DNA from 3 places in the Colwellia sp. KS18-150 genome. Region 2 is predicted to be linked to each of the others. Evidence: predicted binding sites of a transcription regulator. Region 2 holds the regulator's gene; each other region holds the start of a gene.
What was found. Region 2 encodes MetJ, which represses methionine synthesis genes. Its sites were predicted from a motif close to TAGACGTCTAGACGTCTA; they were not measured.
Positions count from the first base shown of each region.

Region 1: the regulator MetJ is predicted to act here: its motif matches at 6,194-6,211, upstream of metK (methionine adenosyltransferase).
Region 3: the regulator MetJ is predicted to act here: its motif matches at 1,411-1,428, upstream of AC27IF_RS07960 (cystathionine beta-lyase).

Region 1 covers NZ_BAAJMC010000001.1:672,357-682,748, reverse strand. The annotation lists gene ubiH (2-octaprenyl-6-methoxyphenyl hydroxylase) at 1-534, opposite strand, end outside; gene pepP (Xaa-Pro aminopeptidase) at 537-1,883, opposite strand; gene AC27IF_RS03175 (UPF0149 family protein) at 1,893-2,495, opposite strand; gene AC27IF_RS03170 (cell division protein ZapA) at 2,675-2,983, shown strand; gene AC27IF_RS03165 (hypothetical protein) at 3,065-4,108, shown strand; RNA gene ssrS (6S RNA) at 4,227-4,408, shown strand; gene AC27IF_RS03155 (hypothetical protein) at 4,515-5,189, opposite strand; gene murI (glutamate racemase) at 5,328-6,167, shown strand; gene metK (methionine adenosyltransferase) at 6,287-7,474, shown strand; gene AC27IF_RS03140 (hypothetical protein) at 7,581-8,186, opposite strand; gene rsmE (16S rRNA (uracil(1498)-N(3))-methyltransferase) at 8,348-9,094, shown strand; gene gshB (glutathione synthase) at 9,119-10,081, shown strand; gene AC27IF_RS03125 (YqgE/AlgH family protein) at 10,179-10,392, shown strand, end outside.
Region 2 covers NZ_BAAJMC010000001.1:115,378-125,769, forward strand. The annotation lists gene AC27IF_RS00570 (acyl-CoA thioesterase) at 1-136, opposite strand, end outside; gene AC27IF_RS00575 (GGDEF domain-containing protein) at 325-1,500, shown strand; gene AC27IF_RS00580 (YHYH protein) at 1,593-3,812, shown strand; gene hemE (uroporphyrinogen decarboxylase) at 4,353-5,420, shown strand; gene metJ (met regulon transcriptional regulator MetJ) at 5,515-5,844, opposite strand; gene metB (cystathionine gamma-synthase) at 6,054-7,220, shown strand; gene metL (bifunctional aspartate kinase/homoserine dehydrogenase II) at 7,239-9,764, shown strand; gene AC27IF_RS00605 (hypothetical protein) at 9,909-10,392, shown strand, end outside.
Region 3 covers NZ_BAAJMC010000004.1:107,628-118,019, reverse strand. The annotation lists gene AC27IF_RS07965 (hypothetical protein) at 17-199, shown strand; gene AC27IF_RS07960 (cystathionine beta-lyase) at 210-1,382, opposite strand; gene AC27IF_RS07955 (DNA polymerase II) at 1,511-3,889, opposite strand; gene dinG (ATP-dependent DNA helicase DinG) at 3,990-6,113, shown strand; gene AC27IF_RS07945 (GNAT family N-acetyltransferase) at 6,171-6,626, opposite strand; gene AC27IF_RS07940 (putative quinol monooxygenase) at 6,669-6,947, opposite strand; gene AC27IF_RS07935 (Rdx family protein) at 6,973-7,251, opposite strand; gene AC27IF_RS07930 (hypothetical protein) at 7,514-7,927, shown strand; gene AC27IF_RS07925 (ABC transporter transmembrane domain-containing protein) at 7,989-9,776, opposite strand; gene AC27IF_RS07920 (DUF2867 domain-containing protein) at 9,977-10,392, opposite strand, start outside.

The DNA.
Region 1 (10,392 bases), 560 kb from region 2:
TAGCAGCAAACTTGCGTTGATAACCTGCTGTGATTTAAGGGTAACAGGCACTTTTTCAGGTTCATTTTCTATTTGCCAGTTGATACTTTCAATACTATCAGGGCAAAGCCAATGGACATTTTTTTTATCTGTAAGCTCTGTTAATAAGCCCTTACCAATAAGTGCCATTTCAATAACATAACCTAAGGCTTTAACGCCATGTTCTTGCGCTTCAAGTCGGGCTTTACCATAGTTACCTCGATCTGAAATATCTATTTTTTCAATAGCGCAAGCATCTGTGTTGATATGTTGCCATACGCCTAAGTTTTTCAAATAGGCAGCGCTGCCATGAGAAAGCGCTAATACGCGATCATCAAATAATTTGGCTTTAGCAGGGCTATTATCTGTAGCACTTTGATTGGATTCAACCATGGCAATTGATAGTAAACTACCATCTGCTTTTGTTAAACCAGCAAGGCTTAGTGCCATTAAGCAGCCAGACAATCCACCACCAGAAATAAGGACATCAAAAGATTGATTTTGACTTTTCATCATATTTATTTAGCCATCAACAGCTCAATATCGGCAACTGTTTCCGGACAACTCGCGGTTAAATTTTCACACCCTCGTTCAGTCACTACAATGTTATCTTCAATACGAATACCAATGCCTCGCCACTTAGCATCAATGGATAAATCATCCAGAGGCATATACAAACCTGGCTCTATGGTTAACGCCATGCCAGGCATAAATGGGCGGCTTTGCTCTTTATTTTCGTTGACTTGATAATCACCAACATCATGCACATCTAATCCAAGCCAGTGGCCCAAACCGTGAATAAAGTATTTTTTACTGGCTTTTTCTTTAATTAACTCAGTAAGCTCACCATGTAAAATACCTAAATCGAGTAACCCTTGAGTTAAACATTCATTAGCAATAGCATTGAGTTTGGCAAAGGTAATTCCTGGCTCAATCGAGGCGATAACCTGCGTTTTAGCATCAAGTACCAACTGATAAAGCGACTTTTGTGGTGCGGTAAATTTACCATTGATAGGAAAGGTTCGTGTGATATCCGCAGCATAGCCAGATAATTCACCGCCAGCATCAATGAGCAATAATTCATTATCATTAAGTGCTTCGCTGTTATCTGTGTAATGTAAAATATTGGCGTTATCGCCTCCTGCCACTATGGTGGCATACGCTGCATAACGAGCTCCGTGCCTTGTGAACTCGTGCAATATTTCATTTTCTACCTGATATTCAAACATGCCAACTTGTGTTTTTTTCATGGCTCTTTTGTGCGCCAAGATAGAGATATGATTCACTTGGCGCATTAGTTCAATTTCTTGCTTACTTTTGATTAAACGTAGCTCATCAATAATTGGACTAGCGTCGTTTAACTGCGCAGGCACTTTAACTCCTTGACGAGTACTAGCGCGCGCTTTCGTTAAATAACTAAACACTTGCTGAGAGAGTTTGTCATCGTTAAAAGCAAAATAAACAGTATCGATGCCATTTAAATATTGGGGAATTAACTCGTTTTGTTCACTCAAGGTAAAGCAATTATCTACTTGATAATGCTGGCAAGCTTTATCTTGCCCTACCCGTCTACCATGCCAAATTTCGTGCAGTGGCTCTTTTGGTAGCGAAAACAAAACACTTTGCTGTGTTTGGCCTTTTTTGATTAACACCAGAATTGCTTCAGGCTCATTAAAGCCTGTTAGGTAGTAAAAATTCTTGTTTTGGCAAAAGGCATACTCGGTATCATTACTGCGCGTAACTTCATTAGCGGCAGTAAAAATGGCGATACTGTTATCAGCCATTTGTGCGAAGAAATTCTTTCTATGCTGGACAAATTCCGTAATAGGTAATGCTGCAATACCCGGTAATTGTTGAGTTGTCATTAACGGCCTCTAGTGAATAGTCGTGTTAGTATCTTTATCACCTGGTTTATTTGGCAATGTACCTAACTCACTAAAACATAACAGCGCTGAAATTCGTACATATTCACTGATTTCAAAATAGGCCTGTTCAGATTCTTCATCTTCTTCCATCTCATCTGAAAGGTTAGCGATCTCAGCAAAATCTGTGATCACTTCTTTTATTTCTTCAGAAGTTACAGGACTATCTTTTTGTTGTAGGCCAAAACCTAAATTAAATCCTTGTACCCAAACACCAAGGGCATGGCCACGCTCAACAAGAGAGTCATCGTCATCAGGTAACATCAACTGAAAAGTATAGCTATCATCGAGAATATCAGTCCAAAGTTCACTAAACATTTGTTTAACGAGTGCTTTCACTGCTTTTGGAAAATCATCACTACCTTGAGGGGATAAATCTAATAAATCACTTAACATGGCTACATAGCCTTGATCTTCAAATTCAAATCCTGCGCAAACTAACCCTGCTAATACTCCTTGAACTTCACTCGCATGAGCTTTTATGTTTTCGGTGGTAATAACGGCTTGTGCGCTGGAAAAATCAACTTTATTGTTAGCGGGCGAGTTAATGGGCATATTGTTACTCTATGGAAATAAATAATCTATACCACTATCGTAACACTGACCTCGTTAAAAGGCATGAAAAAACATAGAAAATGGTCATTTACATGCTATTTACTTGCAACAAAATAGCAGCACAGTTATAGTGCAGGATAATACTGTATATTATTAATTACGCTTGGAATTTTCTGCAAATGCCTCAACGTACTGTTGAAATTAACGTCACCGACCGCAAACTAAAAGTTGCTTGTCCTATAGGGCAAGAAACTGCACTGCTTAGTGCGGCGGCTGAGCTGAGCGCTCGGTTAGATAAGGCAAACGCTAGCAAATCTATTGCAACCCCTGAGCAAGCGTTATTAATGACAGCACTTAACTTAGCGAATGAACTCTTAACCGCTAATAAGAAGTTGCAAACAGAACAAGAAGAAAACAAACAAAAAATTGCCTTATTGCAAACGACAATAGAGCAAGCCTTAGCGCCTAAGAAGAATAAACAGGCTTAACACTTGCGTCTTTCTAAAACAGTCGTTTTAGTCCTTATTACAATCGTCTTGCTTTTCATTTCATACCTGCTTTATTCAAGCATGAGTAGCGTTCAACTCCTTGATACTTCAATACTTAATAAGCAGACAACGACGCAAGATAATAACGATTCTTCCATTATCAACACATCAAGCACAAAGCAGATAAGCTCGTATGCTAATCGTGAAAAAATTAATAACATCATAGATTCTTGCACTTCATCAACATTACAACACCCTGCGGATATTGATTCACAGATAGAAAAAATGATCGCCCAACTTCAAAACAGTCCTGATCTTAACGAGCAGGTTGATGCAATATTGTTAGCTCCACAAAAAATTAATGCTGAGCAAAGAGCGGTATTATTTGAATACAACAAACGTCATCCCACGAATAATTTAGTGTACAAAGTTATTCTAGGGCAGTGTTATGAGCATTATCAGCTAGAGAGCTGTGATGAATCTCTCTTTTCAAAGGCTGAGTTCGCAGATAAAGATAACGCGGCACTATGGCTTGATATTACTGCGATAAAAGTCAAACAGAATGATTTGATAGGCGCACAACATTCATTAGAGCAAGCTTCAAAAAAGCAATTTTATAATGACTACTTTTATGAACACATAGCGCACCACCAGCAAGTTTATTCTAACTATTCTTCACAAAGTTTTGCTAGTACTTTAACTTATTCTATCGGGCACGCTGTCGCGTTAAACTCTGGCATTTCGAGTGCTATTGACCTTTGCAGAGAACACAGTAGCAACAATGCGATATTGTCGAATTCATGCTGGGAAATAGGCAGCTTAATGGACGAGAATAGCAAAACATTTTTTTCCCAAGCAATTGGGCAAGCAATTCAGCTTGATTATTTTAAACAGCTAAATAATCAAAAGGGAGTTGATGAGCTCAATAAAAGAAAAGATGCTTTTAGTAAAATGGTCAGTGAGCAAGCTTATAATGAAAGCCTTAACTTAATGCAATTTGATGATGAATTAGCGCAGCTGTGGTTGCACACAGGTTTAAATGCTGGAGAGCAAGAAATTAAGCCAATTTTATCTAAAGAAATTAGCTTAAAACTTGAAAACCCTGATTACCAACCTTGCCAATAATAAGTCAGATATTGATAACTGCTTAACTTAACAACAAAAAACGTTTAAATACAAAACACTTAGCTCTTAGTAGTAAAAAAACACTTAATTGAACGGTTTTTTTAGCTATAATACAGACTGTCTTCTGGAGTGTTTGTTTGCGAACTACGTCCCTGAGCCGATAAGTTTTACCTTTGGAATTTGACTATTAGCTATTGTGCAAGCCCGGCACGTATCGGGAAGCCTACGGTTAGCATGATTTTTCCGCCCTGAACACACGGTGTTCAGGACTATGGCGAGCTACGGCACTTTGGAAGTCACCTCTTCTTTTCAATTCGATAAAATCACGATTTTTTCGCGCGCGCACCCTAGAGATACACAAGGTGTTCAGGACTATGGCGAGCTACGGCGATAATGCGCTTTGGACTTATGATCGTTTTTCAGTGGTGGTTAATGCCGCTAACAGAATAACAAAAAAACATAACACCAAGTTGAACAAGGGGAGTTGTAGGGCTGATGGCATGGAATAAATAATTGATACAGCGGGGATCCAAACTAGCCAATTAGAAATAATCACGGTTGGTATTTTGATCACAAAAAAGCTCTTATTTAGCTTTGCTTTAGTGTCCGCTAAATTGAAATTTGACTCCATCCAAAGGAAAATAACCATTAAGCTTGGAACAGCCCAAAATGCACTGTAAATAAATTGATCTACAGATGTCTTTAAAACAATAGTTATAAAATCATTTTGAATACCAAACAGCTCAGCTTGGAATGTATAGAATAAATCAACTTCTACACCTTTATACGCCCAAAAGATCAGGTAAAAAGCAAAAATTTTCCACGAGTTACGAGCAAGCAATTTCGACCAAGTTAAATAAAGATATGGAATAACACCACCAAATAAAGCAGTGGATACTAAAGAAAACTTCCAGCCCAGTGATGATTTCATCTGAGAAATAACATTAAAAACTTGATGAGAGTCCTGCCAGTAATAGTATATAGCAACGATACTAATGGCAAAGCCCTGTAATATAAGCGCGGGTGCTAAATTCTGTTTAAAAGCTCGATAAATATTTAAGCGGAGTTGTTCAAAGATCATGGAGATATAACCAAGTAAAAGTTAAATTGATTATACCACACAAAATGTTAGCGCTAACAGTTGTGTAGGCTAATAATTCACATACTCTGTAGTCGATTTAAAGTTAGACGTATTTGTGATTCATGTTACTCTCTCGATATGGAAACACTCAACCCATTAAATACTCAAGCCATCGGCGTTTTCGACTCTGGTTTGGGTGGCCTTTCTATTGCCAAAGCGATAAATGTTCTTCTGCCTCAAGAAAACCTGATATATCTGGCGGACAGTTTACATGCTCCTTACGGCGATAAATCAACAACATTTATTGTTAAACGAGTTGATACAATTGCTCAACAGTTAGTAGAAAAAAAATGTAAAGCTTTGGTGATTGCCTGTAATACTGCCACTGTAAATGCTATCAAACTTTTACGTGAAAAAATCACTATCCCTATTATTGGAGTTGAGCCAGCAATAAAACCCGCGGTAAGGGTCAGTAAAAATAAAACAATAGCCATATTGGTGACAAAAGCGACCAGTGAAAATTATCACTTTCATCAATTAGTACGCCAATATCAAGGAGAGTCACAAGTTATTGTTCAACCCTGCCCCGGCTTAGTAGAATTGATTGAGCAAGGATTACAAGACAGCCCTCAATGCCAAGAATTACTAGAGATGTATATAAAACCATTGATTGATAATAGCGTAGACACATTAGTGCTAGGTTGTACTCACTACCCTTTTTTACAAACACAAATATTATCGATAACAACACAATCTCCCATCAAAATACAATTATTAGAAACCGCTAAACCTGTTGCCTTGCAACTCAGTAGAAAGTTAGCTGAAAGTGGTTTACAAAACCCTAACACCGAAGCAGGTCAGCTAACGTTTTTAAGCTCTGCAATTGATCATCAACAATCTCATAATTTTGCTCAATTATGGAGTAAACCTGTGCAATTACAGCCTTGGTATGATCACCACAGCACTCCTGTAGAATAAAAAATCCTCAAAGACTTCAAGCCATTTAGACGTCTAGGCGTAAAAAAGCTAGAAAAATGTCATTAAAGCATGTAATATCGCCCCATTATTTTATTGTAAACTTTAAATGCTGAGGATTTATGTCTAGACATTTCTTTACTTCAGAGTCTGTTTCTGAAGGACACCCAGACAAAATTGCCGATCAAATTTCAGATGCTGTTTTAGACGCGATTATTGCTAAAGATAAGTATGCCCGCGTAGCGTGTGAAACTATGGTTAAAACCGGTGTTGCTATTATTTCAGGTGAAGTAAGTACAGATGCTTGGGTTGATTTAGAAACTATCACCCGTAACGTGATCAGTAACATTGGTTACACCTCATCAGATGTAGGCTTTGATGGCGAAACATGTGGCATTATGAATTTAATTGGCCAACAATCTCCTGAAATTGCCCAAGGTGTTGATCGTTCTAAACCAGAAGATCAAGGTGCCGGTGATCAAGGCTTAATGTTTGGTTATGCCACTAATGAAACTGAAACTTTAATGCCTGCCCCGTTATATTATTCTCATCGTTTAGTTGAGCGTCAAGCTGAAGCACGCCGCTCAGGTGTTCTACCTTGGTTACGTCCTGATGCTAAATCACAAGTGACCTTTGTTTATGAAGATAACAAACCTGTTGCTATTGATACGGTAGTATTATCGACTCAGCATAACCCAGAAATTAAACAAGCAGATTTAATTGATGCGGTAATGGAAAACATTATTAAACATGTACTTCCACAAGAGCTATTAACGAAAGACACTAAATACCACATTAACCCAACGGGTCGCTTTGTTATTGGCGGTCCAGTAGGTGATTGTGGTTTAACTGGTCGTAAAATTATTGTTGATACTTACGGCGGTATGGCTCGCCATGGCGGTGGTGCATTCTCAGGTAAAGATCCATCAAAAGTAGACAGAAGTGCAGCCTATGCAGGTCGTTATGTGGCTAAAAACATAGTGGCTGCTGGCCTAGCAGATAGATGTGAAATTCAGGTATCTTATGCCATAGGTGTTGCTGAGCCAACGTCAATTTCTGTTGATACTTTTGGTACTGGTAAAGTCAGTGAAGAGCGTTTAGTTGAATTAGTTCGTGAACATTTTGATTTACGCCCATACGGCATTACTAAAATGCTCGACTTATTGCATCCTATGTATCAGCAAACAGCAGCTTATGGACACTTTGGACGTGAGCCTTTTGAAATGACAGTAGGCGATGATACTTTTACTGCTTTTAGTTGGGAAAAAACTGACAAAGCAGATGACCTACGTAAATCAGCAGGATTGTAATTAATAGCTTCGCGAATTAAACCATTCGTATTAAACTATTTGTCATAAATAAAAAACCAGCTTAGTAGCTGGTTTTTTATTGTCTTTTAACATTGGTTAAACGAGATTAGTTTGCTTCATCAAGCTTTTTACGTAATCTCTTACCCCAATCATGAAATAATTTATCAGCACTGTCTAAACGTGCCATTTCAGTATTTGGTTGATAATCTGTACCAATGGCAACTGTACCTTCAAAGATATGGATTAATGCATGTGATTCACCATCTCTTAATTGTACTGACAAGTGAAACTCACCCGCCCCTTTAGTCATCGCTTCAGTATTTTCTTTTTCTGTGTAAGGCATAAAGCTAATAATTTCAACATCAACTTCTAAAACACCTTTTCCTGCTTGCTCTACAATTGAATAACGACCACCGTTCTCAGTTAATCCTTGAGACACGCCTTCAAGAAAGCTTTTCTTTAAAAAAGCAACATTGCTTGGTTTTGCTTTCCAATGAAAACTATCTTTCTCGATCCATGAAGGTGAGATAATTTTAGCTTCTGATAAATCAAGATCTTGGATATGAACTTTGTTATATCCACTTAGTGACACTATTGGACTAGCAAAGTTTTTATCAACCGAAATAACATTATTATCAGCAAGAGCCGTTTGCCCTATTAAACCTAAAAAAAGAGCACTAGCTGCGAGTTTTTTCAAAACACTTGAATTCATTATCTATCCTTAATTATTTTTGATAAACAAAAACTACAAGTAAAGTCGTAGGTAGTCAAATAGATTTGCTATTTGATCACAACTTTATACAGTTTTCGATTGTAATTTACTCATTTCGCCCATACTTTACTAACTAAGTAATATTATGGACTATGGCAACTATGCGAAATCCAAGAATTTTTCAAGATAGCGATTTTAATTTAAATGAAACAGTGAAATTATCTGATGATGCCTTTGGTCATATTGTCAGAGTTTTACGATTAACTCTTGGTGATGTCATCACGTTGTTTAATGGCAAAGAAGCAAGCCAATATACGGCAGAATTAGTTGAAGTAAAAAAGAAAACCGCTAGTGTAAAAATTATCAACCAAGAGACGGTCATAAATGAATCACAACTTCACATTCATTTAGGTCAAGGGATCTCCAGAGGTGATCGAATGGATTTTACTCTACAGAAATCCGTAGAGCTCGGTGTTAGTAAAATTACGCCACTGTTTACTGAACGTTGCGGAGTCAAGTTATCAAAAGAGCGTTTAGCGAAAAAACAAGAGCAATGGCAAAAAATTGTGATTAGTGCTTGCGAGCAAAGTGGCCGATGTTTTGTGCCAGAAGTAGCCGAGCCAATTTCATTACAAGCATGGATGGCACAAGAAACACAGGCAATAAAATTAAATTTACACCCAAAAGCACAACATTCAATAATGACCTTACCCATGAAGTTAACTCAAAACAAGAGTAAAGTACGGTTGTTAATAGGCCCAGAAGGTGGTTTAACTGACGAAGAAATTACTCAGGTAAGCCAAGAGAATTTTCACGATATACTGCTTGGCCCAAGAGTATTAAGAACAGAAACAGCAGCATTAACTGCCATTACGGCATTACAGTGTCGTTTTGGTGATTTACGTTAAAAAAATTTATTAATAGGACAACAAATGACAACATCAGCCCCCATCAAACTAGGCGTAGTAATGGACCCTATTAGCGAAGTAAAAGTTGCTAAAGACTCTTCCATGGCTATGATGTTTGAAGCTCAAAAACGTGGTTACGAAATCTACTACATGGAAATGCAAGACTTGTATCTTGACCGTGGTCAGGCTCGAGCGACCACCCAAAAAGTCAAAGTATTCGACGATGCTGAGCACTGGTATGAATTATCAGATCCTCAAGATATTCCGCTCAGCGAGCTAGATGCTATTTTAATGCGTAAAGATCCGCCTTTTGATACTGAATACATTTACGCTACATACATGTTAGAGCGAGCAGAAGTGGAAGGGACATTAATCGTTAATAAGCCACAAAGTTTGCGTGATTGTAACGAGAAGTTATTCACCGCTTGGTTCGCAGATTTGACTCCTCGTACTTTAGTGACCAGAAACGATAAGCAAATTCGTGCCCTTCATAATGAGTTGAAAGATATCATTATCAAACCACTTGATGGTATGGGCGGCTCATCTATTTTTCGCATCAAAGAAAATGATGCCAACGTAGGTGTGATCATTGAAACCTTAACAAATCACGGCCAGCAATATGCCATGGTGCAAGAGTATATGCCGGAAATTGTTGATGGTGATAAACGCATACTCATAGTCAATGGTGAGCCAATGCCATATTGCTTAGCGCGGATCCCTGCACAAGGGGAAACCCGAGGAAACTTAGCTGCTGGTGGTCGAGGTGTTGCTCAACCATTAAGCCCAAGTGATAAACTGATTGCTGAAACGATAGCACCAGAATTGAAAAAGCGTGGTTTATACTTTGTAGGTTTAGACATTATTGGTGATAAAGTCACTGAGATAAATGTGACTAGCCCTACCTGCATTCGTGAAATTGAAGCCGCTTACCCAATTAATATCAGTGGTAAATTAATGGATGCGATTGAAGAGAACCTCAATACCTAGTTAAACCAAACAGATTAAAACTATTAATAAGTAGGTGAGTGATTATACTTACAAAAAGTAAAGTTGTTGCCTCACCGACTATTTATAAGGTTAAAAAATGCAAAGTTTAGAGAATCAATTTTTAATTGCTATGCCTGCCATGGGCGACCCATACTTCAATAAAACGGTGACTTATATTTGTGAGCATAATGATGAAGGAGCCATGGGGCTCATTATTAATTTGCCGGTAAGTCTGAGCTTAAACGATTTACTAAAGCAAATTGATGATGAAGCTGACACCGACACTAGCGAAATAAGTGAAAGCGAAAGCG
Region 2 (10,392 bases):
TCCAACCGGCTGCACAGGCATAGGCCGCTAAATCTATCCATTTCATAACGGCACCACCATGTACTTTTCCACCAAAATTTACATCTTGTGGCTCCGCTAGAAATCTTAGGGTGATATCACGTTGTGGCTTATTCATTTATTTTCTCGAAAATTTGTTAGTAAAAGAAATTTATACGGATAATGTTTTTTTAGCAAATAATTAATAATCAAGCTTATGAGGCTTTGGCTATATGTACAGGTTTGTATGAAATTTGAGCTATAGTTAACTGAAGTTGTAGAAACCTTGATGTGAAGATGGAAGGATTAGACATAAGAACTTTAGCAGTGACAAATCTATTGTTAGGTTTGTTTCTTGGCATTGGCTCGTTAGTTTTTGCTCGAATACACCCTTCTTTTCGAGGGTTTAAAGCACTAGGTTACAGTTATTTTTTTATTGCTTTTGGTTTTATTTTACTCGGCCTACGTCAATATATATCTGACTTTTTCTCTATTATTGTTGCCAACTTAGTCATTGTTGGTGGCTATAGTTTGTTAATTTTAGGTGTTCTGCGCTTTTTAAAGTATGAAAAGCGCATCTTTGTTCAAATATCGGTGTTATCACTATTTTTAATGACTCTTGCTTTTCTATATTTTACCTATGTTCAAGAACACACCAATATTCGAATTATCATTGTGAGTATTATGCTTTCTGGGTTATCACTTTTCGCAGGGGCGGTGGTTTTAACCTATAAAAAGCACAAGGGGTTAATTTTTATTCGTTTTCTCGGCGGTGCATTTATCATATGTGCAATTATCTTTTTAATAAGAGTTCATTTTACCTTTACGGAAGTGCCGCTAACTAATTTTATGGATGCTGGAACTATCCATGCATTTTCATTACTAGCTATGCAGCTTGTCACTATTAGTAGCTGCTTTTCATTAACGATAAGTGCCAGTCAGCAATTAGCTAAAAAATTAGCGGTTCAAGCTACCATTGACTCTTTAACTAATATATATAATCGCCGTGCATTTGATGAGTTTGCCACAAAAAGTGTTTTGCGTGCTCAGCCAGAGGATACGCCAATATCTGTAATCATTATGGATATCGATTTATTCAAGCAAGTTAATGATCAATATGGTCATCAAGTAGGGGATAAAGTTTTACAAGAATTTAGTGCAAGGTTAAAAAAAAGCCTCAGGCAATATGATATTTTGGCGCGTTATGGCGGCGAAGAGTTTACTTTGTTATTACCTGATACGGATACCGAAACTGCGATGATTATCGCTGAAAAGTTACGAGATAAAATAGCACAACCTGTGTTTTGTTTTGAGGGAGGAGCAGAGCTTGCTGTAACTGCAAGTTTTGGTGTGGCGACTAGCCAAGGAAAGTACATTGATTGGCAACAATTAATTTCTCTTGCCGATCAAGCTTTATATCATGCTAAAGCAAGTGGCCGTAACTGCGTTAAGCTACATATTGCAGATATTCATAACCTAGCAAAAATTGAAAAGCACCAATAAATTTATTTTTAATCTTTACTCTTCCTTTACACTAGCCAGTAATTTTTTACTTTATACTTGCTGAAATAAGACATTATAAAGTAAAAATTATCATGATAATCAAAAACGCATTGGCGATATTACTAACTTTGTTGTTAATTTCTTGTGGTGGCGGTGGAGACAGTGCTGAAGAGGCTAGCACTGTAATTCCAGAGGTTACGATTCCTGACACGCCTGAAGAAACGCCAACACAGCCAGATGATAGTTCACCCAATATATTGTTAATTATCGCAGATGATCAAGGTGTTGATGCCTCGTCACAGTATTCCTATTCATCTGACACACCTAATACACCAACGTTAAATACTTTAGCTGAGCAGGGCATTATTTTTGATAATGTATGGGCAACTCCTGCTTGTACAACTACTCGCGGTACTCTTATTACTGGGCAATATGGCGTGAATAGTGGTATTGACCACGTTCCCGCTGCTATGTCGACAGAGACACAAACATTACAGCGTTATATAAAATCTCAAACGGTGAGTAGTAACTATCAAACAGCTGTCATTGGTAAGTGGCATTTAGGAGGAGCAAACCCAGATTTAGATCACCCGACAAAAAGCGGTGTTGATTATTTTGCTGGTACCATAAAAGGGACTATTGATGATTATTATGATTGGCCTCTGACAGAAGATGGTGTTCAATCAAATAGTAATGAATACCACACAACAAAAATGACGGATCTCGCCATTACTTGGCTTGGTGAGCAAAATCAGCAAAATACTCCGTGGTTTTTATGGTTATCTTATGTGGCTCCTCACTCACCTTTTCATCTTCCTCCCGAACACTTGCATGACCGCACCGACTTGACAGGCACAGCAGCAGACATAAATGCCAATAAGCGTGAATATTATTTAGCTATGATTGAAGCCATGGACTCAGAAATAGGTCGTTTGTTAGCGTCAATGACTGATGACGATCGTGCCAAGACGGTTATTATTTATGTTGGTGATAATGGCACTCCAGCGGCTGTTATAGATCACTCTGTATTTACACAAGGTCACCATAAGGCAACTTTATATGAAGGAGGTGTTAGAGTGCCTATGGTTGCCTCTGGCTACGGTATTACTCGCATGAATGAGCGAGAAGCCGCTCTAATCAATACCACTGATTTTTTTACTTCAATAGCGAATCTTGCTGGGAGTAGTTTAAGCCAGTTCAATGATAGCTATGATTTTACCCGTTTATTTGATGGCTCCGCGCCTAGCTTACGTCAACTGAACTATAGTGAATTTGTCAGTAATAATGTTACTGGTTGGGCAGTACGTGATGAGCAGTATAAATTGATAGAGCTTGAAGACGGTAGCCAAAGCGTTTTTGATATTAGCGAGTCAGTTGCTGAGAGTGAGGAGGAACTAGTCAGTAATAGCACTATTACCCATGAGTTATCTACTCAGGGATTAGAAATCCGTAATGAAATTGCTCAAGGAGCTATTGATATAACTAACGCTATCATGGTTAATCGAAGTGGTAATTGTGCAGATTATGTCGAGCAATACCAATCAAATGTGATGGATATTAATAACGGCCTTTTATTTGAAGGTGATTTAGTGATTTCAGTGGTTGATAATAAATGTGTTTTTCAAACCAATAATATCCCCAATCATGACTTTAATGATGGTGGTCAAGCGTTTCCGAATGATGTTAGTGCCCAGAATAACAGTTTTGAAATCACAACAGCTCCTAGCCATGCTTTATCTGTAACAGCTATTAGCTTGCAAACTGATAATGCCATACTACTTAATGGTGTAAAAGTTGATTTATTAGCCGCAGCTTGCTTTGGTGTCGGTGATGGTAAAACAGGTTGTAATGACATGAGCCAACCTTGGCGATATGACCCGATGTTTAGTGCCAATGGCTTTAGGGTTGATACTCATAATGCGCATTCTCAACCCGATGGCAGTTATCATTATCATGGCACGCCAAATGCTTTTTATGCTGAAGATGACAGTAGTGCTGAATCGCCCGTAGTTGGTTTTGCTGCGGATGGTTATCCTATTTATGGCCCTTACATTAATGATAACGGCACGGTAAGGAAAGTAACTTCAAGTTATCGAGTTCGTAGTGGTAATAGAGCAAACGATAACGGTAATCCTGGTGGCAGTTATGATGGTACTTATCGTGATGATTATGAGTATGTATTAGATCATGGCGACCTAGATGAGTGTAATGGTATGAGTGTTAATGGCGTTTACGGTTATTACATTACCGAGGGTTTCCCTTATATTTTGAGCTGTTATAAAGGCATACCTGATCCGTCTTTTAATAAATGAATCATCAATTAATGTGCTTGCTATTAGTACCATTACCTGAAACTGAAAGCCCTTTTTTAAATCCCCAAATAAAAAAGCCTTTCTCAAAGAGAAAGGCTTGAAATGCTCGCTTTATGGTCTTGTTAATCAAGATTCTTATTAGTTATTTTAGAAGTATTGTTATTATTAATCGTTGCTTCTTTGCTAGCGCAGCTATTTTATATCAAAGCATTTTTGCTGCTGCAACAACTTTAATAGAGTATAAACTCGACGATTTTTTTCGTATAAAGTCCTGATTTACTTAATCTGTAGCTAAGTGACTGATTGCAGTTGAGTTGATGTTTGTTACTTAAATGTAACAGCCTTGAAATATTTTTTTGTAATCATGTACAAAAAACGACCAAAGTTAATTCTAGTGTCAAAGGATTTGATCTAGTGCATAGATTCAACATACGGCTAATGCTAGAATGAGCATTATAAATTATTCATTTTTTAAAAAGATAATAATAGTTAATAGGCGAGATTTTTTATCTCGCAAATCAAATATAAGAGGATTTATTGGTGACCGAACTGAAAAATGACAATTACTTACGCGCGCTTTTAAAGCAACCAGTCGATTACACACCAGTATGGATGATGAGACAAGCAGGTCGTTACTTACCTGAATATCGTGAATTAAGAGCAACTGCAGGTGACTTTATGTCGCTATGTCGTAATGCCGAGTTTGCTTGTGAAGTTACAATTCAACCTTTACGTCGTTTTAAGTTAGATGCTGCTATTTTATTTAGTGACATTTTAACTATTCCAGATGCGATGGGGTTAGGCTTATATTTTGAAACGGGTGAAGGGCCAAAGTTTACTAACCCAATTACCTGTAAAGCTGACATTGAGAAAATAGGTATTCCAGATCCAGAAGATGAACTGGGTTATGTGATGAACGCAGTACGTACTATTCGCAAAGAGCTCAAAGGTGAAGTGCCGCTGATTGGTTTTTCAGGCAGCCCTTGGACACTGGCAACTTATATGATTGAAGGTGGTAGCTCAAAAGCGTTCACCAAGATTAAAAAGATGATGTTCAGCGACCCACAAAGTTTGCATTTATTACTTGATAAGTTAGCTAATTCTGTCATCACTTACCTTAATGCTCAAATTGCTGCGGGTGCACAATCTGTGATGGTTTTTGATACTTGGGGCGGTGTATTGTCACCACGAGATTACAAAGAGTTTTCATTGCAATACATGGCAAAAATTGTTGATGGCTTAACACGACATGCTGACGGTCGTCAGGTTCCAGTTACCTTGTTTACTAAAAATGGCGGTATGTGGTTAGAAGATATTGCCGCAACAGGTTGTGATGCACTGGGATTAGATTGGACTATTGATATTGAAGATGCCAAAGCACGTGTTGGTGACAAGGTTGCACTTCAAGGAAATATGGACCCTTCTATGTTATATGCACCTCTTCCTCGTATTGAGCAAGAAGTAGCGAAAATTTTAGCAGGATTTGGACAAGGCGGTACAGGTCATGTCTTTAATTTAGGCCATGGTATTCACCCTGATGTGAACCCAGAGCACGCCGGACACTTTATTGAATCGGTACATAGACTAAGCAAGCCTTACCACGTGTAATCGAAGTTATTAAATGATTAGCAATAAAAAAGCCATGAATATTGATATATTCATGGCTTTTTTATTGCGCGAATGGTTTAAAAATTAAAGACGCTTAGTCTTCGTCTACTTCATAGGCGCTAAAATCGGTAATGCCTTTTTCTTCTAGTATTCTACGGACACTTGCTGGTAATTTTTCATCGTTATCTTTAGCAAGATCCTCATCATCAGGTAATGGTTGCCCTGTGAACGCATGTAAGAAGGCTTCACATAAAAGCTCACTATTAGTAGCGTGACGCAAGTTGTTTACTTGGCGTCTGGTACGTTCATCGGTTAATACTTTTAATACACGCAAAGGAATGGATACAGTGATTTTTTTTACTTGTTCACTTTTCTTACCGTGTTCGGCATAGGGATTAATATATTCGTCATTCCACTGAGCCATGTATATTCCTCTGTTGTAATTGTATGAATTATAATTTTTTGTTCTAGTAGGTAATTTTACTGATTGCAGAAACTCAGTCAAGTAGAAGTTTAGATGTCTAAATATCTTGACCTAAATATTCAAAGTGTTTAGAGTTATAGACGTCCAAACATCTAAAGTGTTTGGTGAAATGTAATTCTATATCTGATAAATGAACCTGAGGATAAAATATGTCGAATGCTAAGGTAAATAATATCACCACAAAATCGGTGAGAGCAGGCATTAATACTGATCTGCATCATGGTGCTGTTGTTGCGCCAATTCATTTATCAAGTACTTATTCATTAAAAGGTTTTAATGATAAACGTCAATTTGACTATTCTCGTACTGGTAATCCAACTAGGGCCACATTCGCACAGGCCATTGCTGATTTAGAGCAAGGAAGTACCGGTATTGTAACTAGTACAGGTATGTCAGCAGTACATTTACTTTGTCAGTTATTGTCAACCGATGACTCTGTCGTTATTCCTCACGACTGTTATGGCGGTAGTTTTCGTTTATTTACCCATTTAGCAAAACGCGGCCAATTTAAATTGATTGTTGTTGATCAAAATGATCCAGTGGCGCTCGCAGAGGCATTATCTGAAAGACCTAAGTTAGTCTTACTTGAAAGCCCGAGTAACCCATTACTGCGTTTAGTTGATATTGAAGAAGTGACCAAAGCTAGCCATAACGTTGGTGCTTTAGTTGCAGTAGACAATACCTTTTTATCGCCAGCTTTACAGCAACCATTACTATTAGGTGCAGACATTGTTTTTCACTCTACTACTAAGTATATAAATGGCCATAGTGATGTAGTGGGAGGCGTTTTAGTGACTAAAGATGAGTCATTAGGTGAAGAGCTTGCTTGGTGGGCAAATTGTATTGGCATCACAGGCAGCGCGTTCGATAGCTTTTTAGCTTTACGAGGCTTAAAAACCTTACCGATTAGAATGAAACAACACCAAGAGAATGCTCTGCAAGTGGCGAGTTTTTTAAAGGATCATAACGCTGTCGATGCGGTGTATTTTCCCGGTTTTGAAGATCATCCCGGACACGATATTGCCAAAAAGCAGCAAGCCGGTTTTGGCGCTATGTTAAGCTTTGATATTAAGGGTGGCGTAGAATCAGTTAAAAAGTTATTTGCCAACTTAGAATTATTCACGTTAGCACAATCTTTAGGTGGCGTAGAAAGCTTAATTTGTCATCCGCCGACGATGACACACGCTGGTATGGAAGAAAGTGCACGCCTTGCGGCGGGTATCACTAATTCACTAGTGAGAATTTCAATTGGTATTGAAGACATAGACGATATTTTAGCCGACTTAGCAAATGGCTTAGCAAAAAGTCAGCAATAGTAGATAATCGAGAAAATAATGACGCAAGTAGTGACTCAGCCAAATGATTGGCAATTTGAATTAGCCGCAGATGAGCAGGCTGAAAACCAGTTAGCAAAACATGCTATTCATGTACACAAATTTGGCGGTAGCTCTCTGGCAACGCCGGAATGTATTTTACGTGTTGTTGAAATTATTCAACAAAATTGCCAGCTTAATGACATCGTTGTGGTGTCGGCTAATGGTAAAACTACCGATCAATTGTTTGCGTTATATTCATTAGCTAGCGAGGCTATTCATGATAAAGAAGAGGCTGAATTAGCCAATAATCATGAGCAAGCGCTAACTAACGCCATTGCCAATTTACAACTATTACAAACGGAATTAATTACTCACTTATTAAAGCCTAGTTATGCCAAACAATTAGTATTAGCGCTTGAACACGATTTTTCACAGCTGAATACTTGGCTAACGGGTAATTTAATTGAACATCATAATGATATTCTAGGTTTCGGTGAAATCTGGTCGGCGCGTTTATTATCGGCATTGTTGAATGAGAAAGTTTGCCCGAGTATTAGTATTGATGCTCGTGATTTTTTGGTTATCGATAATGAGCAAAATTGCAGTGTTGATCAGCGACTAAGTGCTGCTAACCTTAAACAAAGAAAACAGTTCGGTAAATTAGCCGTAATTACCGGTTATATTTGTCAAGATTCACAAGGGCGTACTTGTACGCTAGGTCGTAATGGCAGTGATTATTCAGCCACTATAATGGCTTCGCTAGTTGGAGCGCTAAATGTTACTTTATGGACGGATGTTGATGGCATATACAGCGCTGATCCTCGAGTTGTTCCTAGTGCGAGGAAGTTACACCGCTTGCCCAATGGCGTCGCTAAAGAATTAGGTCGTTTAGGTAACCCGGTTTTACATGCAAAAACACTAACCCCGCTAGTGAACGAAACCTTAAATCATCACTGTCACTTACATGTGGCAAATAGTTTTGATGCACAAGTGGTGGGTACTGAAATTGGCAAGTTCGGTCAAATTGCAAAGCAGGAGCTTTCAGTAACTTATTTAAATGAATTACTGTTAGTGCAGTCGAATAGCTTTTCGGGTGAATTATTTACTAAAATTAAGCAAGAATTTACCCCTATTTGTGTTGATGATTCACAGGCTCAGTTTGTTATTCGTCAAGATCAGCAAAAATTATTAAGTCAGTATGTCGCAAGCCAACATATTCAAGTCAAATTTCAACCTGTAGCTATTATTGCGACTGTTGGTCATAAAGTCGCGCAACGTGGTGATATTAAAGTAAGATTTAAACGCTCGTTAAAGAGTGCACAACCTATAGGTATTATTCCCAGCGAAAACAATCATAGTATCATCGCTATTTTGGCTGAGCCTTGTAGTACTGAATTATTAAATAATGTTCATCATGATATGACCAAAGATTCTCGCCATATTGGTGTCGTTGTTGCCGGACTTGGAAATATAGGTCAGCGGTTTATCGAGTTACTACCAGCGCAATTAAATCGAGTTTACTGTTTAGAGAACATCCATTTAGTGGGTTTATTGTCTTCGAAAAAAGCATTAATCAACAATGATGGTCTTGACGTACAACAAGCGCTAGCTTTATTTAAAGAGGAAGCTCAAACATATACTCATCAGCAATTATTGTCTTGGCTGACCAACCATCCATATGATGAACTTATTGTGGTAGATATCACCCCAAGTGAAGAGTTTAGTTTGTTGTATCAAGATTTTCTTGCTCAAGGTATTCATATTATTGGTGCAAATAAGTGGGCTGCGTCTGCCAGCACTGAACAATACAATCAGTTGGTGAACACTGCTGATGAAAACAATAGTTTATGGCTAGGAAATACTACTGTAGGTGCTGGTTTACCAATAAATTACGCGATAAATGATTTAAATAATAGTGGCGATGAAGTTACTGCTATTGCCGGTATTTTTTCAGGAACCTTATCATGGTTGTTTGAGACTTATGATGGCGCAACGCCTTTCTCAACGTTATTAATCGATGCATTAGAGCAGGGGATAACCGAACCAGATCCTCGTGAAGATCTATCAGGACGAGATGTTCAGCGTAAACTGTTAATTTTAGCTCGTATGGCAGGCTTTGAATTAGAATTAGATGATATCGACTGTAAAAATTTAGTGCCTCAAGCATTACAAGACTTAAGTACAGCTGATTTCCTTACGCGCGCAAACGAGCTTGATGAGTATTTTGCTACGGCATTAGCAAATGCTGCAGCTAAAGATTGCTGTATTCGCTATGTGGCGCGTTTAATTGTTGAGAGCACTGGCGAAATTAATGCACAAGTGAGTTTGGAAGTGTTACCTAAAACTGATGCTTTTGCGAGTTTGACACCTTGCGATAACATTTTTCAAATTAGCAGCCATTGGTATCAAGAAAACCCATTAATTATACGCGGCCCTGGCGCAGGTAGAGATGTGACTGCTGGAGGTCTACATTCAGACTTAGTTAATATTTGTCAGCAATTAGCTCATAAGCAACAGCAAGTGAAAATAAAAGGCATTAATTAAGCGCTGTTATTTTGATTTTAAAGGTAGGTTAGGTTTTTAGCTGGTAAATTATCAGGAAAATACTAACCTACTGTGTTAACTATGTTGCTTAGTTTTGATTTTTCTAGCATCATTAACTTTTATCCCTAGTACATTTTCATATTCATGGCTAAAAGTTCTTCTTTTCAAACGCATTTTACCTATCAAGTGCAAGCGTTACTCGCAAAAATTTATGGGCGCAGTAAGCTTAAAGATTCCTTATTAGAGCGTGCAATTGCTTATTTTGATAATCAAAACTTTGCTGGTAATAATGACCAACAAAATGAAGATAAATCTAGGTTAAACGACTTAGAGAAAACTGAACGTACCAGCCATTTACTCAGTATATGCCAAGAAATCATTGAACTCACAGAGGGAGATGATTTTGAAGAAACCAATCGAAAATCAGCTCAACTGTTAGGCTCTATTCAGCTAATTAGCCCGACGGAAGGGAAAAAGGTTGCAGAGAATAACGAAAAAAGTAAAAGCTTATATAAAGCCATTTTATCAATTCGTTTATTAGACAGACTACTGCTAGACAACGATGTTAGTGATAAAAATATTTCTCGTATCATTAATGAATTTCCTGACACAGCTTATGCCGACTTTG
Region 3 (10,392 bases), on a different contig from region 2:
ATCAAGGAAGATACTTATGGACTCAGCGCAACTTAATAGATTTAACTTTCTTTCAGCAAAGGTCGCCAATACCGATGCTTCAGTTCATGAACTTAACGAATTTAAAGAATTATTAAACTCGTTAAATAATTTTGTTGATGTTTCTCTTCCTCAGCTTTTTATTAACACTAAAGAATACAATAATACATCGAAGTCTTAAGCTTAATCATTTATAGCTTGGCGTTAAAATGCTCAAATCCCTGTTCAAGATCGGCAATTAAATCATCGACATCCTCTAAACCAATATGTAAACGAATTAATGGAAATTCCGCCGTCCACTTAGTGGCCGAGCGAATGGAGTCAACACTAGTAATACCTAATACTAATGACTCAAACCCGCCCCAAGAATAGCCCATTTTAAAATGCTCTAAACTATCCAAAAATGCAGTCAGTGCAGCTCTATTACCGCGATTTAAGGTGAACGAAAATAAACCATTTGAGCCTGTAAAATCACGCTTAAAAAATTCATGCCCTGGGCAAGACTCAAAAGCTGGGTGTAAAATAGTATCCACTTCAGGTCGTTGCTTTAACCAGTTAGCTACTTTTAACGCACTTTCTTGATGCTGCTTTAAACGCACGCCAATAGTGCGAATACCACGCAGTGCAAGATAAAGATCATCTGGAGAAGTACACTGCCCCATCAAATAACTGTTATCACGCAGCTGCGGCCAATATTTCTCAGTGGCTGTCGCAGTGCCTAACATCACATCAGAATGACCAACAATATATTTAGTCGCCGCTTGCACACTAATATCAACCCCATAATCAAAAGGCTTAAAGTTAATACCTGCACCCCAAGTATTATCAAGCATCACAATACAATCATGTTGATGGGCTATTTTACTAATGGTAGGTACATCTTGCACTTCCATGGTAATAGAGCCGGGAGATTCTAAGAAAACAATACGGGTATTTTCTTGAATTAACGCTTCAATACCAGCACCGATAAGCGGATCATAATAGGTGGTTTCTACCCCCATTTTGGCTAATATTTTATCGCAATAATCTCGTGTTGGTTCATAGGCACTATCAACCATCAAAATATGATCACCGGTTTTAACAAATGAAATGATGGCATTAGTAATGGCAGCTGTGCCTGATGGATACAAAGCACAGCCGGCACCACCTTCAAGCTCAGTCATGGCATCACTAAACGCAAAGGCTGTTGTTGTGCCACGGCGGCCATAAAGCATGGTATTGTTATGACGATTTTTTAAGGCATTATTCATTTCTTCAACGGTATTGAAAACTACGGTCGAAGCACGAGTAACACTTGGGTTAACAACGCCTTGAGTAAACTCGGGTTTACGCCCAGCATTGACTATTTTCGTATCTTGTTTCATTGACTACCTTAAAATATAAACTTAATGATAGCTATCTAGCCATCTAAAACTTAACTCTATTTATACCCTGAAATAACCTGCATTTCACCTGTTATTTTCATTTTATCTATATCAGCTAAGAATATTTGCTAAAACAAGCCTAGTTGCGCATCGGTTATTTGTGCAAAGCTAGTACCTACAAAAGGCAATATAGCATCAGCTACCGCACATAGTTGCCGATCAATATAGAATTGATAATCTAATGGCGCAGATAAATGTTCAACGGTTTGTGGCCCATTCAAGGTCATATAGTATTCAATCCAGCCGCGCTGTTGATAGCGTAACGGCTTACCCTGCTTTTGATTAAGAGCATCGGCTAAACGTGCTGCTTTGACATGAGGAGGAACATTTTTAACATAATCCTTTAACTTACGTCGAATACGCTTTCGATAAACAAGTTTGTCATCAAAGTCGCCGTTTAAGGTTTGTTTAACCGTTGCTTTGATAAAATCATCAACACTTTCTTGATTAAAGACTTTTAAATATAAGGTGTGCTGGAAGTCTTTCGCCAGTTGTGTCCAATCGGTTCTGACACTTTCTAAGCCTTTAAATACCAATTTTTTAGGTGTGTCTTCCCCTTTGCAAACTAAGCCAGCATAACGCTTTTTCGTTCCTACATCTCTGCCACGAATTGTCGGCATTAAAAATTTACTAAAATGGGTTTCAAATTCTATTTCTAACTCACAGGCTAAATTGAATTCTTCTTTGATATGATGGTGCCATTTGCTATTAATCAATACCTCTAACTCTTTGCCTAGCAGCTTACTTTGCGTCGATGTCAACTCAGCTCCAACATGCACAAAAATTGAGTCGGTATCACCATAAATAACTTTATAGCCCTTATTTTCTATCCATGCTTTGGTGGTTTTTAATATTTCATGGCTACGTTTGGTGATAGAGCCAGATAAACGCGGATCGAAAAAACGACACCCAGTTGAACCTAGCACCCCATAAAAGCTGTTCATAATTATTTTAATCGCTTGCGATAAAGCGGCGTTTTGTTGCTCTTTAGCCTTATCACGCTCTGACCATAGGGAAGTAATTATGTCTGGTAAAAAGTGCTTCTCTCGAGAAAAATAGGCACCATCAAAACCTATGATAGCGTCGATATCAGCTAGCTGCTCTCGTAAACCTTCAATCAAGCCCATAGGATCAATTTTAAAGGTACGAATAATACTTGGGTATAGTGATTTAAAGTCAAGCACTAATACATTGTCATAAAGACCCGGTATTGAGTCCATGACATAACCGCCAGGAGAAACAAGGCCCGATTCACCATCCCCCATATTGGGTGCTACATAACCACTGCGGTGTAACTTAGGTAAATAGAGGTTAGTAAAAGCAGCAACGGAGCCACCTACTCGGTCAATAGCAAGTCCTGTTAACTGCGCCCTAAGTTGTGCAAACGCTAATAATTGCGTTTTCTCAAAAATTAACCATACCAATCGACAATCTTCTAGATTATAAGCAGCCAGTGCTTGTTTATTGTGATGAAAATTATCGGTGATTTCTTTCACTCTATTATCAACATCATCTACTTTTTTACCTAGACCGAGTAAAGTGTTGGCGACATTATCAAGAGAAAAACTGGGGAAACTGTACGTGGCGGTTTTCAGTAAATCGATACCATCTAGGACGACTCGCCCTGCTATTTCGATGAACTGCTGATCTTCATTATTACTATTTGTGCGCCAACGAGGGGCGCTACCATCACGGCCGATAGTAAATTTAACCTGATGTAAATCCATGCGCTTTTGCAGTAAACGAAAGTCAAAATTAATGACATTCCAGCCAATAAAAATATCAGCATCGATAAGTGATATTTGCTTTATCAACTCAATAAGTAATTGTTTTTCATCTCTAACCCAAATGATATATTCCGAAGCACCAATTTCAGGCTCACCTATCATGATCACATATCTAACTTCTGTGTCATTGTTAGCATAAAGACCAATTGAATAAAGCTCTCCTGACATTGAACATTCAATATCAAGTGATAACATAGTCAGATTGATGTGGTGATCTTTTGTTGATTTTTTACACTTCACCTGCCTTTGATTGATAAAATCAATATCAGCCGTAATAAAGCGCTCCATCAAATATCTATCGTCTGGGCGAATATCATCTTCATAACACTTTATCTGCTGTGCTTTAAGACAATCACGAGCACGATAAAATTGCGATAATGTAGCAAAATAAAAGCCATGTACACTTTGTTGACCGAAGGTTTTTAATGGCAAGGCTTGATGTTTAACGACTGAAATATTATTTTTATCAAGCAAACTACTGGCTTGTACAACCTGCTTTTCTTCAACAAAAAAAACCGCCAGTTCATTATTAATGATCAATTTATGGGCACGCTTAGCGTCTTTTAACCATAAAGTCACCTGTAAGCCGCTACCTTTATCTTTTACATGGCGACTTAACAAGAAACCGCTTTGTATTGTTTGTGGCAATGACTGTGGCATAATTTTTAAAAAGTATGGAAATTATAGAGAGAAAGGTTAAAAACCTGTTATTATATACAGCATCATATCGTATTCGCTTTACAATGGAAACCATCGCTAAATGTTAACTGATAAATTGAAACAAGTGATCCGCCAATCATATAAAGCTATTGGTGAGAACTTAAGCAATTTCAACCCTCGTAAACAGCAAACATTTCTTATTGCTGAAATTTCCAAAACCTTAGCGGGTGAATACAGTAAAGACAGAAAAATCATTACTATAGAAGCAGGAACCGGCACAGGTAAATCATTAGCTTATAGTTTAGGTGCTATTCCACTAGCCTTAGCTAAAGATAGAAAGGTTTGTATTTCCACTGCAACGGTTGCGCTACAAGAGCAGTTAGTTGATAAAGATTTACCTTTTTTAAAAAAACACGCTGGCTTGAAATTCGACTTTGCCTTAGTCAAAGGTCGCCAACGTTATGTTTGTCGTCAAAAACTAACACAAGCGGTGTCTACAGATTCACCTCAAGCCGGATTTACTTTTGCAGAAAAGCCTCAGGCCAGTGATATTCGTACCTTAAATGCCATGCATAAAGCCTTAAATGATGGCTCTTGGCATGGCGATATAGATTCTTGGAAAACCCCTATTCCACATCATATTTGGTCACAAGTACAAAGTGATAAACACAGTTGTTTGAAAACGTTAGCGGATCATCATCACTGTCCATTTCACAAAGCACGTGAAACCATGGAGCAAGCACATGTATTAGTGGTTAACCATAGTTTATTACTGGCCGATCTTGAGCTAGGTGGCGGCAGAATTTTATCTCCACCCGATGAAACCTTTTATATTATTGATGAAGCGCATCATTTGCCTAAAGTCACCCGAGATCACTCCAGTGCTAACATCACCCTGCGCGGCGCCATTGATTGGTTGTCAAAGCTCAGAGAAACCGGTGATAAAATGGCTAAGCTTATTAAGTCGCAACGGGCCATATCGCCAGCACTAAAGCTTAGTGATGATTGCCAAGACTTATTAATAGAAATGCAAAAGGTACTAACCTTTGTTGAAAATAATGCCAATGTCTATTTTTTAGAAAATAAGCAGGCTGACACGAATAACTTCAAAAAAAATGACGAAGAAATATACCGTTTTGAAAATGGCATCATTCCAAAAACACTGAAAAACTGGGCTGAGGATTGCAATGAGCTGAGTAAAAAGTCATTAAGCCATTTAAATAAACTTTACAGTGCCTTAATAGAGTCAGTAAAAGATGGTGAAACACAAATGTATCTTGCCGAGCCGGTATTAAGTGAAGCGGGATTTATGTTACAACGCTTAGAAAACTTAACTGCCCTTTGGTATATGTATGCTAAATCTGATAGTGAAAAAGCTGCACCTATGGCTAGATGGTTACAAAAGCAAGCTCCACATAAAGGCAATGCCCGCCAAGATTATTTATTGTGTGCTTCTCCCATTGAGGTTGGTTTCACTTTAGAGGATAAATTATGGAGTCAGTGTGAAGGTGCAGTATTGTGCTCTGCAACATTACTTGCGCTTAATTCATTTGATCATTTTCGTTTTCAAGCGGGTTTAAAAAATAATGATGGTAGCCAATACCAACAAGTAACATCTCCCTTTGATTATCAAAATAATGCTCAACTTGTCGTGGCAAAAATGAATTACGAGCCGAGTGCTGGGCAATTTACCGATGAATTAATTGAAAAGTTACCTAAATATTTAGATCAAGGTAGTGCTAGCCTAGTGCTATTTTCATCTTATTGGCAAATGGAAAAAGTCGCGCAGGCACTTAGAGATAAACACAAACTAGAGATAGCGGTACAAGGTGAGCATTCGCGTCAACATATTATTGAAGCGCATAAAAAACACTGCGACGATAACAAAACCAGTATTATTTTTGGTACCCAAAGCTTCTCTGAAGGTTTAGATTTAGTGGGTAATTATTTAAACAATTTAATTATTACCAAACTGCCTTTCTCAGTGCCAACCTCCCCTGTTGAGCAAGCTCAAGCTGAGTATGTTAGTGCAAAAGGTGGTAATCCCTTTATGACACTCTCTGTGCCTGATACGTCAAAAAAGTTGGTGCAAGCTTGTGGCAGGTTACTTCGTAATGAGCTGGACGAAGGTGTGATCACCTTAATGGATAAGCGTGTGGTGACTAAACGCTACGGCAAGCAATTACTAGACTCTCTGCCTCCTTTTGCTCGCGTTATTGAATAGCTTACCTGAGCTCGACTTAACCAGCCTGAGTGCTGGTTAGTTATTTATTTTTAAACACTAAATCAGTTTAGTCAGGAACATACTGTGGGGATCTGTTTCATAATCAGCAAACGGTGCGCACTCTTCAAAACCAAAACTAGTGTACAATTGATGTGCTGGCTTAAAGGCAGCCATAGTGCCGGTTTCTAAACTAACCCTCTCTAAAGAAAGGTCTTTGGCTGATGCCAAAATATGCGTTAATAATTTAGCGGCAACTCCTTGTCTTAGAAAGGCGCTTGAAGTTCGCATGGATTTTAACTCGCCATGTTTTTCGTTAAGCAACTTTAGAGCGCCGCAGCCAGCTAACTCACCGCTTATCCAAGCTGACCAAAAGGTAACATTGCTGTTTTTCAGAGCCGATAAATCTAAAGCATGTACACTTTCAGGCGGCGAATGTTGCAACATATCTTCATGATGCTCTTGTAGCAATCGCTCCACCGCTTTACCGTTAAGATCATCAACAATAATATTCATATTTTTCCTAATAATTGAAAAGTTACCGCTTACAAAGCCAAATTATTCAGAAGTAATTTGATAGTGACGTATAACATTACTACTTACCTCACCCCAAACGGAGTTTTTCACTCTTTTTTGATGAACGTCGAAGGCTTGCTGATTAGCAAATTCTTCATACACATAAAATTTATTTTCATTTACCTTGTCTTGGTTAACCTCAAAGATAAGACAACCTGCTTCATTACGTGTTAACTCAATATGAGCCGGCAGTGCTTGATTTACTTTTTCTAGCTCTGCGTCTAAAACAAGTATATGACCTTGTAAAATAATTTTTGACAAATCAATTCCTTAGCTAGCCTTTCAACTAAGACTTTTTACGATCGATACAACCTAAATCTTTCTCAGGCACTATGGCATCGCGTACGATTTGCTTTAATTGAGTGATTTCAGGAAAACCACCGTCTTCTTTGCGTGACCAAATGCGCTTACCATTGGCAATAATCTCAAAGATACCACCTGTACCTGGTTGTAAAGATAATTCACCTACTTCACCATCAAAGGTTGTCAGAATTTCTTGAGCCATCCAAGTTGAACGCATCAGCCAACGACATTGCGCACAATATTTTATTTCAATTTTATTCATTAGCTTTTCCATCTATTTAATCATCAATAGCATAACATATTGCTATCATAGCTTAAGCGAACAAAGGGTTTAATTATGAAAGGAAATATGTCTTTTTTATATTTTTATCCATAGTTTACATTTATTTTTATCGTTGTGGTTTACAATGGTTTATCACTAATTAAATAGATGACTCTTTATGCCCTCTTGTAAGTATCTCCTTTATCCCACAATAGCACTAACGTTATTGATCTCAGCATGCAGTAGCGTTAGTAAATCAGACATGCGAGACTTTTTCCGAACGGAAATTCGTGACGATGACTCAAAAATTTTTACTTTTACAGTCATTGTTTCCATGGATGATAACAAAGGAGCGAAGAAAGGAGGCCAAGAAAACCGTCAAGGTAAACAAGGAAGAGGCTCTGGCGGACGCGGCGGTCAAGGCGGTCAAGGCGGTCAAGGCGGTCAAGGCGGTCAAGGCGGTCAAGGCGGTCAAGGTCAGCAATCAGGAAAAAACACTAACAATGAAGACATGATTGAATTATTTGACGAGTTATTAGCCGAGCGCTTTTATAAAAACAAATATTGCCGTAAGGGTTATATTACGCTTGATAAAAGCTTTAGTGGAACCATGTATACGTTACGTGGCGAGTGCCATGAAAGTGCCACTAGCGAAGATAGAAAAAAGTTTTTATAGCCTTATCATTCTTTAAAGCAAACGATGGAGCTTCTAGCTTGCTTTAAAGAAAACGTTCAACTCAATTTACATTGTTATTCGCTTTATCAAACTGAAGCTCACAAAGCCGTTGATAAAGCGTTGAACTCTTCAACAATGACTGATGATTCCCAGTATCCACAATTCTCCCTTGCTCCATAACAACAATTAAATCCGCATGAATAACCGTCGCTAACCGATGCGCAATAATTAATGTTGTTCTGTTAGTCATTAATTCATCTAATGCAGCCTGTACATGGTATTCACTTTGCGCATCAAGAGCACTCGTTGCCTCATCAAGCAGCAGTATATCTGGATCTTTGAGAATAGCTCGAGCTAACGCAATGCGCTGCTTTTGTCCACCCGATAAACGCACACCTTGCTCACCTAAAAAACTACCATAACCTTCAGGTAACTGTTCAATAAACTCATGTGCGTGTGCTCGTTTTGCTGCATCAATAACTTCTTCATCACTCGCATCTGGCTTACCATAACGTATGTTGTGCCAAACATCTGAGCTAAACAATATAGGATGCTGTGGCACCATGCCCATCAATTGGCGTAAATCCGTTAATTTTAATTGTGTAATATCAACACCATTAAAGCTAATACTGCCATTTTGAGGATCATAAAATCTCTGTAACAACTCGAATAACGTTGTTTTTCCAGCTCCCGAGGGCCCAACTAAAGCAATCACTTTACCCGCAGGTATAGTTAAATTTATTCCCTTAAGCGCCGCACTATCAGGTCGTGATGGATAACAAAAATCAACCTCGTTAAAGGTAACCACAGTTTGAGCAGTATGGGCAACAACTTCTGGAGTAGTTAACTCGGTAATATCACTTTCAACATCAAGTAATTCTAACAGACGAGTTGCAGATCCTGCTGCTCGTTGTAATTCACCATAAACCTCAGCAATGGTTGCCACCGACATAGCCACCATGATGGCGTAAAATACGAAAGCACCTAATTCCCCACCACTCATTTCGCCATTTAAAACATCCATCCCCCCTACCCATAACATGCCACTGATAGCACCAAAGGTAAGAAATATAACAATAGCAATTAAATAAGAACGTTGTTTTACCCTACGTTTAGCAACAGTAAAAGCCTTTTCGACTTCATCAGCAAAGGCACTTTGCTCTTTAGCTTCATGGGTATAACTTTGTACCACTTTAATATTTTGAATAATTTCACCTGCATAAGTGCCAACATCCGCAATAGCATCTTGTGAGCTTGCCGCGAGTTTTCTCACTTTACGGCCGTAAATCATCATAGGAATTAAAATAATTGGCACAGATAAAACAACAAACATGGTTAGTTTTAAGTTCGTGACCAACAACATCACTATACCGCCGATCAACATTAATAAACTGCGTAGCGCCATCGAAAATGAAGAGCCAATAATAGATTGTAATAAAGCGGTATCAGTGGTTAAACGTGACATTAACTCACCACTGCGATTTTCTTCAAAATAACTGGGATGCAAAGTCACCACGCGATTAAATACCGCTTTACGGATATCGGCACTAACACGCTCACCCAACCAAGACATTAAGTAAAAACGGCTAAAAGTTCCAACTGCCAACAAACTAATTAAAGCAATCAAAACTAAAATAGCCGATTGTAATTGCTCTACAGACCCAGCAATAAAGCCGCTGTCGATAACAAACTTTACCCCTTGCCCTAAAGACAAGTTAACTGCAGCAGTTAGTAATAAAGCCAAGAGTGCTAGCGCCAACATAAATTTGTAGGGTTTTATAAAAGCGAATATTGGCAAAAGGCTAGTAAAAGCTTTACTGTTATTTTTTGAAGAGCTATCGACTTTAATAGGATGATTGATGATTTGGCTGTTGTCACTCACAATAGAGTCTCGGGAAAGAGTAATTAAATAAAGGTGGCTATGAAAAGAAATAATTCAAGTGTTTAGCTAAAATTTAAAAGTGAAATAAAGACTATAAATAGCCTACTTATGACTTCAAGGAGCGATAAACAACTGTTATTTTTTCTACTTGAATAAATTATTATATTTTACTTTTTACTACGAGCCATATGTACACGAGCTAAGGCATTACGAGCAATTAAAATATGAAACGGAAGAATAGCTGCAAGGTAAATTTTACCGCCGATATTGTTTGTATGCACCCAAGTAGATAGAAATATTCTCCCTTGGTGAGAAATCACAGACACCCGAAAATTTAAATGCTTATCATTAAAGCCAGCAATCAACTCTCGTTCATTCTCAAGTTCAACAGGGAACAGTCCTACTTTATCTACTGCAGCAGGGCCATCGCTTGAAATACCAAATGGGGACGTTAATAAGTTTCGAAGTCCTACAAGAAACCGTGCCCAACCAGGAAAATCCGTAATAATCTCAGCAGCATCACGTGGTGTCAGGTCAGACTTCACAGAAAAGCTATCTATAAAATCTCTAGGCTTAATTCGTT